2 regions of the Pseudoclavibacter sp. RFBA6 genome follow, and region 2 is predicted to be linked to the other one. Evidence: predicted binding sites of a transcription regulator. Region 2 holds the regulator's gene; the other holds the start of a gene.

The links. Region 2 encodes HrcA, which represses chaperone genes, less so after heat shock. Its sites were predicted from a motif close to TTNGCACTCGNNNNNNNCGAGTGCNAA; they were not measured.
Positions count from the first base shown of each region.
Region 1: a site for HrcA is predicted at 5,662-5,688, ahead of C5C17_RS16655 (Hsp20/alpha crystallin family protein). Genes of this name have one in related genera too.

Region 1 covers NZ_PSUA01000015.1:405,633-413,573, reverse strand. Annotated here, with positions in the region: gene C5C17_RS16675 (ABC transporter substrate-binding protein) at 1-873, opposite strand, end outside; gene C5C17_RS16670 (ROK family transcriptional regulator) at 1,038-2,198, opposite strand; gene xylA (xylose isomerase) at 2,324-3,520, shown strand; gene C5C17_RS16660 (xylulokinase) at 3,658-5,097, shown strand; gene C5C17_RS16655 (Hsp20/alpha crystallin family protein) at 5,158-5,571, opposite strand; gene C5C17_RS16650 (DNA-3-methyladenine glycosylase) at 5,732-6,664, opposite strand; gene C5C17_RS16645 (rhodanese-related sulfurtransferase) at 6,744-7,676, shown strand.
Region 2 covers NZ_PSUA01000012.1:253,298-261,238, reverse strand. Annotated here, with positions in the region: gene C5C17_RS11150 (pitrilysin family protein) at 1-939, shown strand, start outside; gene C5C17_RS11145 (histidine phosphatase family protein) at 939-1,538, shown strand; gene dapB (4-hydroxy-tetrahydrodipicolinate reductase) at 1,627-2,364, shown strand; gene C5C17_RS11135 (hypothetical protein) at 2,361-2,822, shown strand; gene C5C17_RS11130 (TIGR01777 family oxidoreductase) at 2,841-3,794, opposite strand; gene hemW (radical SAM family heme chaperone HemW) at 3,936-5,147, shown strand; gene C5C17_RS11120 (DUF4870 domain-containing protein) at 5,160-5,732, opposite strand; gene hrcA (heat-inducible transcriptional repressor HrcA) at 5,899-6,930, shown strand; gene dnaJ (molecular chaperone DnaJ) at 7,018-7,941, shown strand, end outside.

The DNA.
Region 1 (7,941 bases), on a different contig from region 2:
CGAGATCTCGTCGGCGAACCGCCCGTACCACCAGCTGCCGGACACGAAGATGGGTGCGTCGCCGTTGATGAACGAGACGCCCGCGTCCTCGGCTTTGAGCCCGGAGGCGTTCGGGGAGATGTAGCCGGCATCGACGTACTCGACGACCTTGTCGGTCGCGTTCTTCATCGCCTCGCTCTGCCAGTCGACTTCGCCTTCGTAGAGCTGGTAGTCGTCGACGAAGTCGCGGTCGGATTCCTGCAGGAGGAACTGGTACCAGAGCTGACCGAGGGGGTACTCGAGGCCTGCCTGCGCGAGCGGCGTGATGCCCGCATCCGCGAACGTCTTGAGTGCGCCTTCGAACTCGGCCATCGTCGTGGGCACCTCGATGCCCTGCTCGGCGAACGCCGCCTTGTTGTAGTAGACGGTCACGAACTCGCCGTAGTTCGGCACGCCATACCACTCGCCGGATCCCATGACCCCGTCTTCGCTGTAGCGCGCAGTGGTCTGCAGTGCGGGCGCGAGCTTGTCGGCCCAGCCGTATTCCTCGACGGATTCGGTGATGGGGGTGAGCAGGCCCTGGCTGGCGAGGAGCCCGGCCGTGGCATTGCCCTTCGTGTACTCGAGGATGTCCGGCGCCTGATCCGAGTTGAGGACCTGGCTTGCGGTCTGGCGGATCTGCTCGAAGCTCTTCTCCTCGAACTCGACGGTCGCACCCGTCTCCTCCTCGAAGACCTTGATCGCCTCGTCCCAGGCGATGCCCATCGCGCTGTTCTCCGCCTCGAAGTGCCAGAGCGTCAGGACTCCGTCGCCTTCAGGAGCGCTTGGACTGCAGCCAGCCAGTGCCAGGCTGCTGACCGCGATCACGGCCGCGGCTGCCCATTTCTTTCGCATGAGTGAACTCCTTTGTTCTTCCTGCAGACGCGTCGGCGGGGCCGACGATTCGACGCCAGCCCTCCGAACCGAGTGCCTCGAACTGACGTGACGGACACTTCCTTTGGGTCCGACGGGCACCAGTTTGAAGTCACCGCATTGTTTTTGTCAAGCAGTGAAACAAATTAGGTTCGCGAGGTGAGCAGCCTCCGGATGGCCACGACGGCGGCACCCTGCGCGTAGCTGTCGAAGTGGAAGTCAGGGCGCTCGATCCGGACCTGCGAGAAGTCGACCTGCTCCAGGTACTCCGTCGCGGCCGAGACGAAATCATCCGGCGCGAGGTCGAGCATGTGGCGCCCCTCGCCCATGATCGCAACGATCTCCGGGTCGACGGTGTTCACGGATTCAGCGACGGCGACACCGAGCGCGAACGACGCGCTGCGGAAGGCCGAGAGCGCCCGCTCGTCACCCGCCCGAGCGCGCTGCAGGGCAACCTCGTACTGGCCAGGATCCACGCCGGCGTTGGCCTCGATGGCCGGCATGGTCACGAAGCTGTGGATGCAGTTCTGGTGCCCCTTGGCGCACGTCACGCCACTGCCGGACATCCGACTGTGGCCGATGCGACCAGCCCGTCCGTGCGCTCCCGGCGCCGCGTCGTTCGCGACGACGAGTCCGCTTCCGATGCCGGCCCCGAGGCCGTAGACGATGAGCGATCGATGCGCGCCGAGGCCGCCGAACCAGTGCAGCGAGGCCGCGAGCGCGTGCACGTCGTTCGACATCGAGGTGGGCAGGCCCGTGGCCTCCGCGACGAGGCGCGACAGCGCGATCCCGTCCCAGCCGAGGAAGTTCGAGCGGTGCAGCACCTCGACGCCGCCCACGTCGGACACATCGCCTGCGACGCCGATGCCGACCGCCGCAACGAGCGGGAAGCCGACGGACACCTCGGCGATGAGCCCCGCGACGAGCTCGACCACCGCATCCACGGAGCGATTCGGGAGCGGGGCAGACACCTTCTCGACGACCTGCGCCGTCAGGTCGGTGACGACGACGTACGCGGCCTCGCCCGTGAGCTTCACACCGACGAAGTGGGCACGCTCCGGGCGGAGGAAGAGGCTCTCGGATGGGCGTCCGCGATGCCCTGACGGCTGGAGCTCACCCTCGCCGAGCAGGCCGGCCTCGATCAGCTCCCTCGCGATGCGGGTCAGGCTCGTGCGCGAGAGCCCGGCGGCCTCAGCCAGGCGGGCACGCGACCTTGGCCCCCCGAGGAGGAGCTCGAGCAGGATGACCCCCTGCGTCTCGCCGAGTTCGGGCCACGACTCGAATGAGGCGGGTAGCGCGTCGTTCATTGCGCGAGCTTAGCCCCGCGCTGAGCACTGATCGCATTCGAGACGCACCGGGAGTGGCGATCTCGGCCGCGAACGTATATGTTGGCGACGGCAACAATTTTGTTCAATGTCGAACCAGGAGGACCATGTCCACGCCAGCCCCCACCCCCGCAGACAAGTTCTCGTTCGGTCTGTGGACCGTCGGCTACAACGGCACCGACCCGTTCGGCGGCCCGACGCGCGCCGACCTCGACGTCGTGCACGTCGTCGAGAAGCTCGCCGAGGCCGGCGCCTACGGACTCACGTTCCACGACGACGACCTCTTCCCGTTCGGCTCGACCGACGAGGTGCGCGACTCCCAGATCTCCCGCCTGCGCGGCGCCCTGGACTCGACGGGCCTCGTCGTTCCCATGGTCACCACGAACCTCTTCTCCGCCCCCGTCTTCAAGGACGGCGGCTTCACGTCCAACGACCGCGACGTGCGCCGCTTCGCGCTGCGCAAGGTGCTCCGCAACCTCGACCTCGCCGCCTCGCTCGGCGCCGAGACGTTCGTCATGTGGGGCGGCCGCGAAGGCGCCGAGTACGACTCCGCGAAAGACATCCGCCAGGCACTCGAGCGCTACCGCGAGGCCGTCAACCTGCTCGGCGACTACGTCACCGACAAGGGCTACAACATCCGCTTCGCGATCGAACCGAAGCCGAACGAGCCCCGCGGCGACATCCTCCTCCCCACGGTCGGCCACGCCCTCGCCTTCATCGAGACGCTCGAGCGTCCGGAACTCGTCGGCGTGAACCCCGAAGTCGGTCACGAGCAGATGGCCGGCCTCAACTTCGCCGCCGGCATCGCACAGGCCCTCTACCAGGGCAAGCTGTTCCACATCGACCTCAACGGCCAGCGCGGCATCAAGTACGACCAGGACCTCGTCTTCGGTCACGGCGACCTGCAGAACGCGTTCGCGCTCGTCGACCTGCTCGAGAACGGTGGCCCGGGCGGCGGCCAGACCTACACGGGTCCGCGCCACTTCGACTACAAGCCCTCGCGCACCGAAGACGAGACGGGCGTATGGGAGTCGGCAGCGGCGAACATGCGCACGTACCTGCTCCTCAAGGAGCGCGCCGCGGCATTCCGCGCCGACCCCGAGGTGCAGGAGGCGCTCGCCGCTTCCCGCGTCGACGAGCTCTCCACGAACACGCTCGGCGAGGGCGAGACGTACGACGACTTCCTCGCCGACCGCTCCGCGTACGAGGACTTCGACGCGAACGCGTACTTCAACGGCAAGGGCTTCGGCTTCGTGCGCCTGCAGCAGCTCGCGCTCGAGCACCTCATGGGCGCCCGCGGCTAGTCCCCGCCGCTCGCCCGACGGACTCCCCCGTCCCCCCTGACAGAGCTGTGGCGGATGCACGCACGTCCAACGACGCGCATGCATTCGCCCCAGCTCTGTCGTGCACCACACCCCAGCACTACAGAAAGCAGACCACCATGCTCGTCGCCGGCTTCGACTCGAGTACGCAGAGCTGCAAGCTCGTCATCCGGGACGCCGTGACGGGCGAGCTCATCCGCCAGGGCCGCGCGTCCCACGCCCCTGGCACGGAGGTGGACCCGGAGAACTGGTGGGCCGCCGTCCAGGACGCGACCGCAGCGGCTGGCGGGCTCGATGACGTCGCGGCACTGTCCGTCGCCGGCCAGCAGCACGGCATGGTGGCGCTCGACGCCGACGGCAACGTCGTGCGCGACGCGCTCCTCTGGAACGACACACGCAGCGCCGGTGCCGCCAGAGACCTGATCGCGGAGTTCGGGCAGGAGGCGCTCGTCGAGCGCACAGGCCTCGTCCCCGTCGCCTCCTTCACCATCACGAAGCTGCGCTGGCTCCGGGATGCGGAACCCGAGAACGCGGCACGCGTCGCCGCCGTCGCACTCCCCCACGACTGGCTCACGTGGCGGCTCCTCGGCTACGGCCCCGCCGACGAGAGCCCCCTCGGCCCCGACCTGACGAAGCTCACAACCGACCGCTCCGACGCTTCCGGAACCGGCTACTGGTCGCCGTTCACGGGCGAGTACGACCGCGAGCTGCTCGTCGCCGCACTCGGGCATGACGTGATCCTGCCGCGCGTGCTCGGGCCGTCCGAGGTCGCCGGCAAGACTCCGACTGGCGCGCTCGTCGCCGCGGGAGCCGGCGACAACGCGGGTGCCGCGCTCGGCCTCAATGCTCGCGCCGGTGACGTCGTCGTCTCGATCGGCACCTCCGGCACCGTGTTCTCGGTCGCCGAGCGGCCGGTTGTCGACCCGAACGGCGGTCTTGCGGGCTTCGCCGACGCGACGGGCGAGTTCCTCCCCCTGTCCGCCACGCTCAACGCGGCGCGCGTCATCGACACGACCGCGACAGTGCTCGGCGTGGACCACGCGGAGTTCGGTCGGCTGGCCGCGTCCGCCCCCGTGGGCTCCGGCGGGCTCGCGTTCGTGCCGTACCTCGACGGCGAACGCACTCCTGACCTGCCGGACGCGACGGCATCCCTGCTCGGCATGACGCGTGGATCCTTCACACGCGAGAACCTGGCCCGCGCCGCAGTCGAGGGCATGCTCGGCAGCCTCGCTCAGGCGCTCGACGCGCACCGTGCGCTCGGCGTCGACGCGAAGCGCGTCATGCTCATCGGCGGCGCCGCCCTGAGCGAGGGTGTGCGCGCCGTCGCCCCGACCCTCTTCGAGGTACCCGTCGAGATCCCCGCGCCCGGCGAGTACGTCGCCGACGGCGCGGCCCGCCAGGCCGCCTGGGTCGCGACCGGCAGCCGCCCCGACTGGCCCGTGGAGACCATCGCGCGCCTCGAGCCGGCCCCTGATGCGGCACTTCGAGCCCGGTTCGCGGCGGCCGCGGAGCTCGCGCGGGAAGCCGAGGAGTCAGGCAAGGGCCTGCGTTCCGTCTGAGACATCACGAAGGGGGCAGTGCGATCTCGCACTGCCCCCTTCTGTTGCGTCGCCTGTCGGCTACGCCTGGATGGTCTCGACCTTCGTACCGGTCTCGATCTCGATCTTGCGCGGCTTCGCACGCTCGCTGACGGGAACCGTCACCGTGAGCACGCCATGCTCGTAGCTCGCAGCGATGCGCTCGGTGTCGAGGCCCTGGCCGAGCGTGAACTGGCGGAGGTAGCTGCCCCCGTTGCGCTCACGCACGAGCCACTTGGCGCCCTCCGCGTTCACGGTGCTGCGCTCGGCGCGGATCGTGAGCTGCTGTCCGTCGAGGTCGACGTCGATCGAGCTGGGGTCGATGCCCGGCAGGTCGGCGGTGAGGATGTAGTGGTCGGCCTCGCGGTAGAGGTCGATGGGCATCGAACGCGGGCTGTTCGGTGCTCCCTGGAAAAGTCGTTCCATCTCCTGGAACGGATCGAAGACGCGTGCCATGTCGTTTTCCCTTCCTTGTACGCACACTCACGATCGTGAGCGACTGCGGTGAACTTGAGTCGACTGGTGTCAACTTCCTTGGTCAGAAAATTAGCACTCACCCAAGTCGAGTGCCAGAAAATTTGCTGAAAACCGCGTCAGCCGTGGGCGAACGACCCCCTCAGTGGAAGCGGTGGTCCTGCACGGTCATGCGTGCGCCGTGCTTCGGACGCGGGTTGCCAGCCAGCTTGATGAGGCGCACGACCCGCTCGCGGTGCCCCCGCCACGGCTCGAGCAGCTCCCGCATGCCGTCGTCGTCGACGTCGCAACCCGCGAGCGCCCACCCCACCATGTTGGGGATGTGGTAGTCGCTGAAGCTCGGCGCATCCGGGTCGCCATGCGAGCGTTGCACGGTCTCGTTTGCCGTCCACACGCCGACGCCCACGATCGAGCGGAGGCGGCGCAGGGGCTCTTCCGACCCGGTTGGCAGGCTCGCCGTGCGCTCCAGCGCCGATGCGACCGTCGCCGAGCGGATGACCGTACCCGTCCGGGAGTGGTCGACGCCCGCCCGATGCCAGTCCCAGCTCGGGATGCGCCGCCACTGCTCCGGGGTGAGCGGAAGCCGCAGGTGGCGCGGCACGAGGCCGGCTGCGCCTGGGGCAGGGTCGGCGTAGTCGCGGTGCAGGATGTCCCACGCTCGATGCGCTTCGAGGCCCGTGATCTTCTGCTCGATGATGGCGGCACTGAGCGCCTCGAAGACCGCCCCCGACTTCGGGAGCCGGAGCCCCTCGTTGCGACGCCGCACATCCGCCAGCTCGGGGAGCGCATCGAGGCGCAGCTCACTCCAGTCGTCATCGCGGCCAAGAAGGACCGGGGCTTCGTCGACCGCGATCTCGGCGGCTTCGCCCCACGACACGATGCGGACTCCGTCCCGCGCCTGCCGGAAGACGGTCGTCGCCCCACCCGCGAGCGCGTGCGACGTGCGCCACACATCCCGCGACACCGGGTGCATCCAGCAGGTCGGGTCACGCCTGCCCCGCATGAGCGGCGACAGGGTCTGCACCACATCGACCGGCAGCGCCGGCCGATAGAGCGTCATGACCCGATCTGGCATGCGGCAAGGGTACGCAGACCCACCGACATCCGCGCACCCTCGGCGCTCGGAACACCGCCGCTCACCTAAAATCGACCGCATGGCTGTCCCCAAGATCGTGCTCTACTACGCCTTCGCGCCCCTCGCCGATCCGGAAGCGATCCGCCTCTGGCAGCGAGACCTCGCGGCGTCGCTGGGGCTGCGCGGGCGCATCCTGATCTCGAAGGACGGCATCAACGGCACCCTCGGCGGTGAGCTCAACGCGCTCAAGCGGTACGTGCGCACCACCCGCGAGTACGCGGCGTTCAAGGACGCCGACTACAAGTGGTCGGAGGGCACCGGCCTCGATGAGAACGAACAGAGCCTCGACTTCCCGCGCCTCAGCGTCAAGGTGCGGGACGAGATCGTGAGCTTCGGGGCCCCCGGGGAACTGGAGGTCGACGAGCACGGCGTGGTCGGCGGCGGCACCCACCTTGCCCCGGACGAGCTCCACGCACTGGTCGAGTCGCGCGACGACATCGTCTTCTTCGACGGACGCAACGCCATCGAAGCCCAGATCGGTCGCTTCGAGGGCGCCGTCGTGCCAGAGACGGGCACGACCCGCGACTTCATCGCCGAGCTCGAGTCCGGCAAGTACGACGAGCTCAAGTCGAAGCCCGTCGTCACCTACTGCACGGGCGGCGTGCGCTGCGAGGTCCTCTCCGCGCTCATGGTGAAGCGCGGCTTCAGCGAGGTGTACCAGCTCGACGGCGGCATCGTCCGCTACGCCGAGCAGTTCGGCGACGAAGGCCTCTGGAAGGGATCGCTCGCCGTCTTCGACGCCCGCGAGCACCTCGAGTTCGGGCCGAACACCGAGAAGCTCGGGCGCTGCCGGGAGTGCGCGGCGCCCACGCACCGCACGCAGAACTGCAGCGACGCCTCCTGCCGTGAGCGCTTCGTCGCCTGCGAGCGCTGCGGCGAGCTGCCGATCTTCTGCGCTCGGCATGCTCTCGCGCACGCGACCACCGGCAGCGGGGCACCATCCGGTCGGTGACACGCCGAAGGCGACCACGTTCTTCCCAAACCGAGGATCTTGGCACCATCCGCAGTCTCTGAACCGCTGAGCCGCCACATTTGTGGCGACGTAGAACAAAATTGCGCATTCGGGCCGCATACGACGCACGGCCGCACTCCCACACGGCTATCGTGTGTAGCGGCAAAGAAACATTGCCGATACAAACCATCCGTAGATTCGCAGAGTGGCGAATCCTCGCTTGCAGCAATAGCAGTTCCAGAATCTCGTTCAGTCGTCGTGCCCA
Region 2 (7,941 bases):
TTCGAGATCGAGCGCGGTGTCATCATCGAAGAGCTGGCGATGGCCGACGACGACCCGAACGACGTCGTGTGGGAGCGCTTCTACGAGACGCTGCTCGGAACGCATCCGCTCGCGCGACCCATCGGCGGAACCCCAGCCTCGATCAGGGCTGCCGACCGCGACGCCGTCTGGAGCTCCTATCGCCAGCACTACCGTCCCGAGGAGCTCGTCGTGACGATCGCGGGCGCCGTCGACCACGACGAGGTCCGGGCACAGCTCGAGCGGAACCTGAAAGCCGGAGGGTGGGACCTCGACGTGCCGTCCGCCCCCGTAGCGCGTCGAGAGACGGCCCTCCAGCACGGGTCAGCCGCGCCCACCCATCCTCTGTCCGCCATCGACCGCCCGCTCGAGCAGCTGGCGCTGGTCATCGGCGGACAGGGCATCACCCAGCTCGACCCGCGCCGGGAGGCCTTCGGCCTCATGCATCGGATCTTCGGTGGCGGCATGTCATCGCGTCTGTTTCAGGAGATCAGGGAGAAGCGCGGGCTCGCGTACTCGGTGTACTCCTTCGGGGGAAGCCACTCAGACCTGGGCGTCACGGGCATGTATGCCGGATGCGCCCCTGACAACGCGCTCGAGACCGTCCGAGTGCTGCGTCAGGAAGCCGAGAAGCTCGTCCAGGACGGCGTGACGGCCACGGAACTGGCGGATGCGAAGAGTGCGAGCGCCGGCGGATCCGCGCTGGCGATCGAGGACGCGGACACCCGCATGTCGCGCCTCGGCCGCGCGGAGATCCATACGGGCCGGTTCTACGATCTCGAGGCCGCACTGTCACGCGTCGAGGCCGTGACGCTCGACGAGGTGCAGTCGGTCGCCGCCGACATGTTCAGCGGCGAGCTCGTCGCATCCGCGGTCGGTAAGCTGTCGTCCGAAGCAAGGACCGAACTGGAGCGCCGCTGATGTCGCACTACCTCTACCTCGTCAGGCACGGCGAGCAGGAGAACGCAGAGCACGGTATCAACGACGGACCGCTCTCCGAACGCGGCCGGGCGCAGGCTCACCTGATCGGCCGTCGTCTCGCCGCTGTCCCGCTCAGCGAGACCTACACCTCGCCGCTCGATCGTGCCGTGCAGACGAGCGCGGTCATCGACCAGTACACGAGCGGGCCGGCGGCTCTCGAGTCGACGCTGCTGTTCGACTGCATCCCCACCGGACAGGACGGTGCCCCCTCCATCTACGACGGCTTCTTCGGCGGCATCGGCGACGAGGTCATCGAGGCGGGGGTGGCGCAGATGAGCGACGCGTATGACACGTTCTTCAGCAAGAGCCGTGATGATCGGCACACGCTCCTCGTGACGCACAACTTCGTGATCGGCGAGTTCGTGCGCAGGGTCGTCGACGCCCCGGAGTGGCGCTGGCTCGGGCTCAACTCGGTGAACACGGGGCTGACCGTCGTGCGCGTCCGTACCCGTAAGCCAGCGGAGCTGCTGCTGTTCAACGACCAGTCGCACCTGACTCCGGAGCTGCGCACGGGCGTCAGCGCCTCGATCGCCATCTGACTCCTCGCGGCGTTCGGGCTCGCCGCGCGCGCAGACGCTCTCGCCGCAGCGCCCTGGATCGTCGGCGGTTGCCCGTACCCTTGGAGACATGGAAACTCAGGTCGCCGTGCTCGGCGCATCCGGTCGCATGGGAAGCCTTGTGGAGCGCATCATCGACTCGACGGAGGGGCTTGTGCTCCACGCGGGGCTGACGAGCGCGACCCCGCTTGAGGAGATGCTCGGCGCAGACGTGCTCGTGGACGTGTCGCATCTTGATGCCTCCGAGATCGCGGTACCGTTCGCGCTCGAGCATGGGCTCGATGTGGTCGTCGGCACGAGCGGCTGGGATGAGCGGCGGATCGCGAGCGTCGCAGCGGCCGTGCCAGCTGGGCGAGCAGCTGTGTTCGTCCCCAACTTCTCGCTCGGCTCCGTGCTCGGCACGGCGCTGGCGAGCGTCGCCGGCAGGTTCTTCGACTCGATCGAGATCCTCGAAGCCCACCATGACAAGAAGGTCGACTCGCCGTCCGGAACGGCGGTCCGCACGGCGGAGCGCATCGCCGCAGCGCGGGAGCACCCTCTGCGCCCACCGCATGCTGATCAGGAGGCGCGAGGACAGCTGGTCGCTGGCGTGCCGATCCACAGCATGCGCCTGCGGGGCATCGTCGCCGACCAGCAGGTCGTGCTCGGAGGAGCGGGTGAGGTGCTCACGATTCGGCACGAGACGATGTCGCAGGAGGCCTACGTGCGGGGCATCACGCTGGCAATCGGGCATGCGAGGTCCTCACAGGGCACGACGGTCGGCCTCGACGGTGTGCTCGGCCTCGGCGAGCTGCTGGGCCGAGCGTGAAGCGCAACCTCGCCACGAAGCTCGGCGTCGCGGCTGTCACGCTGCTGTTGCTGCTCTACGTCGTGTTCGTCGCGGGCATGGCGGTTTCGCTCTTCGCGGGAGACATCGTCGCGAAGATCATGGGCGCGGCACTCATCGTCTTCCCGATCCTCGCGGTCGTCTTCATCGCACGCGAGCTGCTGTTCGGGATGCAGACGGAGCGCCTGCTCCGGCGCCTCGCTGATGCGGGGGAGCTGCCGGAGGACGACCTGCCGAAGCGTCCGAGCGGACGAGTCGTGCGGGAGGCCGCCGACGAGGACTTCCCCAGGTGGAAGGCCGAGGTCGAAGCCGCCCCGGACGACTGGCGAGCCTGGATGCGCCTGGGGCTCGCCTACTCGGCGTCCGGGGACCGCAAACGTGCGAGGACAGCGCTTCGCCAGGGCATCCGCCTGGAGAAGGTGCGCCCCGAGGCGGCCTGAACCGGGAGCCGATCGACGTCAGACACCGGCTCCTGGCTCTGGTTCGAACTCGGGAGACTTGAGCGCGAGCTCGACCGCTTGCGCGGCCGTCCGGTCCTTGAACGAGAATCCGGCGTCGAGGAGGCGCTTCGGCCGGATCTGCTGGTCGGCGAGGAACAGCTCACGGCCGGCCTTCTGCAGGGTGAGGTCGATGAGGGTCGACGGCGCCTTCAGCTTGTAGGGGCGACCGAGCTCGGTCGCGAGCTGCTGCTGGATCTCGTCGGCCGTCGCGGGAGCGGGACCGACCAGGTTGTAGGCGCCGTGCGCGTCATCGGATTCGAGCAGGAACCTGAGGGCGCGCACCTCGTCGCGGAGGCTGACCCACGGCCAGTGCTGCGTGCCGTCGCCGAGCTGCGAGAGGAGCCCGACGCTCGCCAGCGTCTTGAGGACGGTGAGGACTCCGCCTCGGCCCAGCACGAGCCCCGTGCGCGCGAGCACCACGCGGGTGCCCTCCGGCGCCGTCTGCGCCGCGCGCTCCCACCGGTCCACGACGCGGGGCAGGAACTCGTCGGTCTCGGGGAGCGCGGAGTCCTCGTCGAGGACCTGGCCGGGCCGGTCGCCGTAGGCACCCGAGGCGGAGCCGTTGATGAGCAGCGTGGGCGGGTTCGCCGACGCTGCCATCGCGGCAGTGATCGTGAGCGTCGCGTTCACGCGCGACCGGAGGATCTCCTTCTTCACGTTGTAGGTCCACGGGAGCTTGCTGAGCGGCGACCCCGAGAGGTTCACCACCGCGTCCACTCCGTCGAGCACCCTCGCGTCGAGGGTGCGCTGCGCGGGGTTCCAACGGAACTCGGTGCTGTCCTTCGGTTCGCGCCTCACGAGCCGCGTGACGCGGTGGCCGTGCGCGTGGAGCTCCTCGATCAGGCTGTGGCCGATCATGCCGGATGCCCCGGAGACGAGAACGTGCTTGTGGGAGGTCGCCTGGGTGCTCATGACTCAGACGGTAGTCCCTTCAGTTGGGCGGGAGCGCAACGCACGGTGGGGGTCCGGGTGCTGTGGCGACGGATACCGCCTAGGCTGTCCTGGTGCATCACGAGACTCTCGCCCCGAGCTGGGCCAAGCTGAACGGCCGTCTTGACGCCTAGCGCCCTGCCTCTTGGCGAGCCGGTCCCGCCGAGCGGCGAGCTCCCCGCTCAGGCTCTCATCGGCGCCGAAGCGCGAGACTTCGGCGTGTACATTCACGTGCCCTTCTGCCGAGTCAGGTGTGGGTACTGCGACTTCAACACGTATACGGCCGAGGAGCTGGGAGGGGTATCCCGCTCGAGCTACGCAGGCGAGGTCGAGAAGGAGATGGCGATCGCAGAGCGCGTTCTCAGCGGCTCGCCCCGCCAGGTGTCGACGGTCTTCTTCGGCGGTGGGACGCCGACCCTCCTCCCGGTCAGCGACCTCGCGGCGATGCTCGATGGCGTTCGCAGCCGCTGGGGCCTTGCGCCCGACGCCGAGGTGACCGTGGAGGCGAACCCGGACTCGGTCGGCGAACGTGAGCTCGCGCAGCTGCGGGAGGCCGGCGTGACCCGCGTGAGCTTCGGAATGCAGTCGGCGGTCCCACATGTGCTGGCCGTGCTCGAGCGCACACACGACCCGGATCGCATCCCGATCGTCGTCGCGGCTGCCAAGAAGGTCGGGCTCGAACCGAGTCTCGACCTCATCTACGGCACGCCGGGGGAGTCGCTCGACGACTGGCGCCGATCGCTGGACATGGCCCTCGCCCAGGAGCCGCTCCACGTGAGCGCGTACGCCCTCATCATCGAGGACGGCACGAAGCTCGCCAGGCAGATTCGCCGCGGCGAGGTGCCCGCCGTCGACGATGACCTGCAGGCGGACATGTACGAGCTCGCGGAGGAGCGCTTGGCGTCGGCCGGCTTCGAGTGGTACGAGGTCAGCAACTGGTCGCTGCGGGGCGAGCACCCGTCGCGCCACAACCTGTCCTATTGGCGGGACGCTGACTGGTGGGGCTTCGGACCGGGCGCCCACAGCCACGTCGGCGGAGTGCGCTGGTGGAACGCGAAGCACCCGAGCGCGTACGCGTCGAGGCTCGCCGACGGCATCACCCCTGCCATGGGGCGTGAGGTGCTCGACGAGGACACGAAGCGGTTCGAGCGCATCATGCTCGGCTCGAGACTGCGCGAAGGGCTCGCGATCTCCGAGCTCGAGGATTCCAGCGTGGTTGCCGAGCTCATCGCGGAGTCGCTCGTCGATGGCAGGGCCGCGTTGCAGGGGAGGCTCGTGCCCACACTGCGGGGCCGCCTCATGGCGGATGCGATCGTCAGGCGCATCGCCGTCTGAGACGTGCGCTCGTCAGCTGACGAACCGGAAGGTCACCGGGTAGCGGTACGGTCGTCCCTGGTTGGCCTGGACTGCAGCGAGGATCGCGTATACGACGACGGCGACCCAGAGCAGCGGGTACAGCAGGGGTACGAGCAGCGCCAACGGTCCGCCGAACATGGACAGCAGCGAGAGGACCCCGATGCCCACGTAGACGATCGAGACGGTGATGCCGAAGTTGAGGGCTTCGCGGCCCTCGCTGTTGGCGAGTGAGCCTCGCCGCCGCGTCACGAGCCAGAGGATCAGCGGGCCGACCGCGGGCGCGACGATGTTGAGCAGGTGATCGAACGTTGCGACGAGGCGGTCCCCGTCGGCCGTCAGCGGCGGTTCGGAGGTCGTGGCACCGCTCGAGTGCGGCCCGGCCTGCTGCTGGCCGTACTGCGGCTGACTGTACCGGGGCTGCTGCCCGTATGGCGCCTGCTGGCCATACGGTGCCTGCTGGCCGTACGGTGGTTGCTGCCCGTACGGGCCGGGCTGGCTGTACGGCTGTTGCTGAGCAGGATCCTCGTGCCCAGGCTGCGGGTTCGGTGCGTTGTGATCGGACATGGGATTCCTCTCGACGGTTTCTACCCAGGCTATTTCGGTTGCTCGGTGACGGCCTGGGCGTTCTGCCCCTGCGGGCGAGCGAACGCGGTAGGATTGGCAGTCTCTGACTGGGAGTGCCAGATGGGCGCCCCGTCGAGGGCCAGCGGTCGGCAGCGGAAGGAGCATCGTGGTTTCGGACAGAAGCATGCAGGTGCTCCGAGTCATCGTCACCGACTACGTGACGAGCCGTGAGCCCGTCGGCTCGAAGTCGATCGCCGACCGTCACGACTTCGGCGTCTCGGCCGCCACCATCCGCAACGACATGGCGCAGCTCGAGGACGCCGAGCTGATCGTCGCGCCGCACACGTCCTCCGGGCGCATCCCGACGGACAAGGGCTACCGGCTGTTCGTCGACCGGCTCGCCGAGTTCCGTCCGCTCTCGGGAGCGCAGCGACGCGCGATCGAGACGTTCATCGAGGGCAGCGAGGATGTCGACGAGGTGCTCGGGCGCTCGGTGCGCCTGCTCGCCCAGCTGACGAACTCCGTCGCGATCGCGCAGTACCCGTCGCTCGCGAACGCGTCGATCCAGCACGTCGAATTCGTGCTGCTGTCGAGCCGGCGGGTGCTCACCGTCCTCATCACCGACTCCGGCCGCGTCGAGCAGCGCATCGGGCACCTCGGGGCCGAGGTGAGTGTCGAGCAGCTTCACGTGCTCCGCGATCGCCTCGCGGGGCGCCTGGTCGGCCGGACCGTCGCGCACGCATCCACCGAGCTGAGAGACGTGAGCGGCATCATGGGGGAGCAGGACGCGGAGCTCTTCGCGCCCGTCGTGGCCAACCTGCTCGAGCTCGTGCTCGCGCACCGCCAGGAGCGCCTCGTCATGGCAGGGACCGCCAACCTCGCTCGAACGGAACGCGACTTCCCATCGAGCATCCTCCCGGTGCTCGAGGCCATCGAGGAGCAGGTCGTGCTGCTGCGGCTCCTCGACGAGCTGCACTCCAGCACCGAGGCCTACTCGGTGAGCATCGGCCAGGAGAACGTCGACCTGGGCCTCGGCGAGACGGCCATCCTGACTAGCGGATATCGCAGCTCCGGCAGCGACGCGCGCCTCGGAGTCGTCGGACCGACGAGAATGGACTACCCGCGGAATATCCAGGCCGTGAGGGTCGTTGCGAGTTACCTGTCACGGGTGCTCGACGAACGACACCTGGACGCCTGACCGACACCGCCCGGTTCGCCGGCGGTTGCACCCAGTGCCTGACAACGCAGGCACACATTCACAGATGCAAAGAAGGAGTCGCCACTCTTGGCAGACCACTACGACGTGCTCGGCGTGAGCCGCGAGGCGTCCCAGGACGAGATCAAGAAGGCCTACCGCAAGCTGGCCCGCCAGTTGCACCCGGACGTCAACCCGTCCGCGGACGCCGCGGAGCAATTCAAGTCCGTCACGCACGCCTACGACACGCTCAGCGACACCGAGCGACGCAGACAGTACGACCAGGGCGGGCCTGACGGGCAGTCCTTCGGGGGCTTCGGGGACATCTTCGAGACCTTCTTCGGGCAGCAGGGTTCCCGGGGTCCGCGGTCGCGGGCAGAGCGTGGTCAGGATGCGCTGGTTCGCGTCGAGCTCGACCTCGACGAGGTCATGTTCGGCACGCACCGCGACCTCGAAGTCACCACCGCGGTCGCCTGCGACAACTGCCAGGGCACGTGCTGCGCTCCTGGCACCTCGCCCACGACGTGCTCGGCATGCGGGGGAGCCGGTTCGGTCCAGCGCCAGGTGCGCTCCATCCTCGGCATGGTCGTCACGAACCAGCCGTGTGCGCAGTGCCGCGGCTACGGAACCGTCATCGAGCACCCGTGCGAGACGTGCCACGGCCAGGGCCGTGTTCGCGCCAACGTGAGCATCCCGGTCGACATCCCATCCGGAGTCGATTCCGGGCTTCGCATCCACCTTCCCGGCCGGGGCGAAGCCGGTCCGGCTGGTGGAGCGAACGGCGACCTGTACCTCGAGATCCGGGTCCGACCTCACGAGGTCTTCTCTCGCGACGGCGACGACCTGCAGTGCGTCATCGAGGTGTCGATGGCCGATGCGATCCTCGGCACCTCGACCACGGTCGGGGCCCTTGACGGCGATGTCGACCTGCAGATCCCGGCCGGCGTCCAGTCCGGCGAGGTCCTCACCGTTCGCGGGCGCGGCATCACCCGTCTGCGCTCGACGCACCGAGGC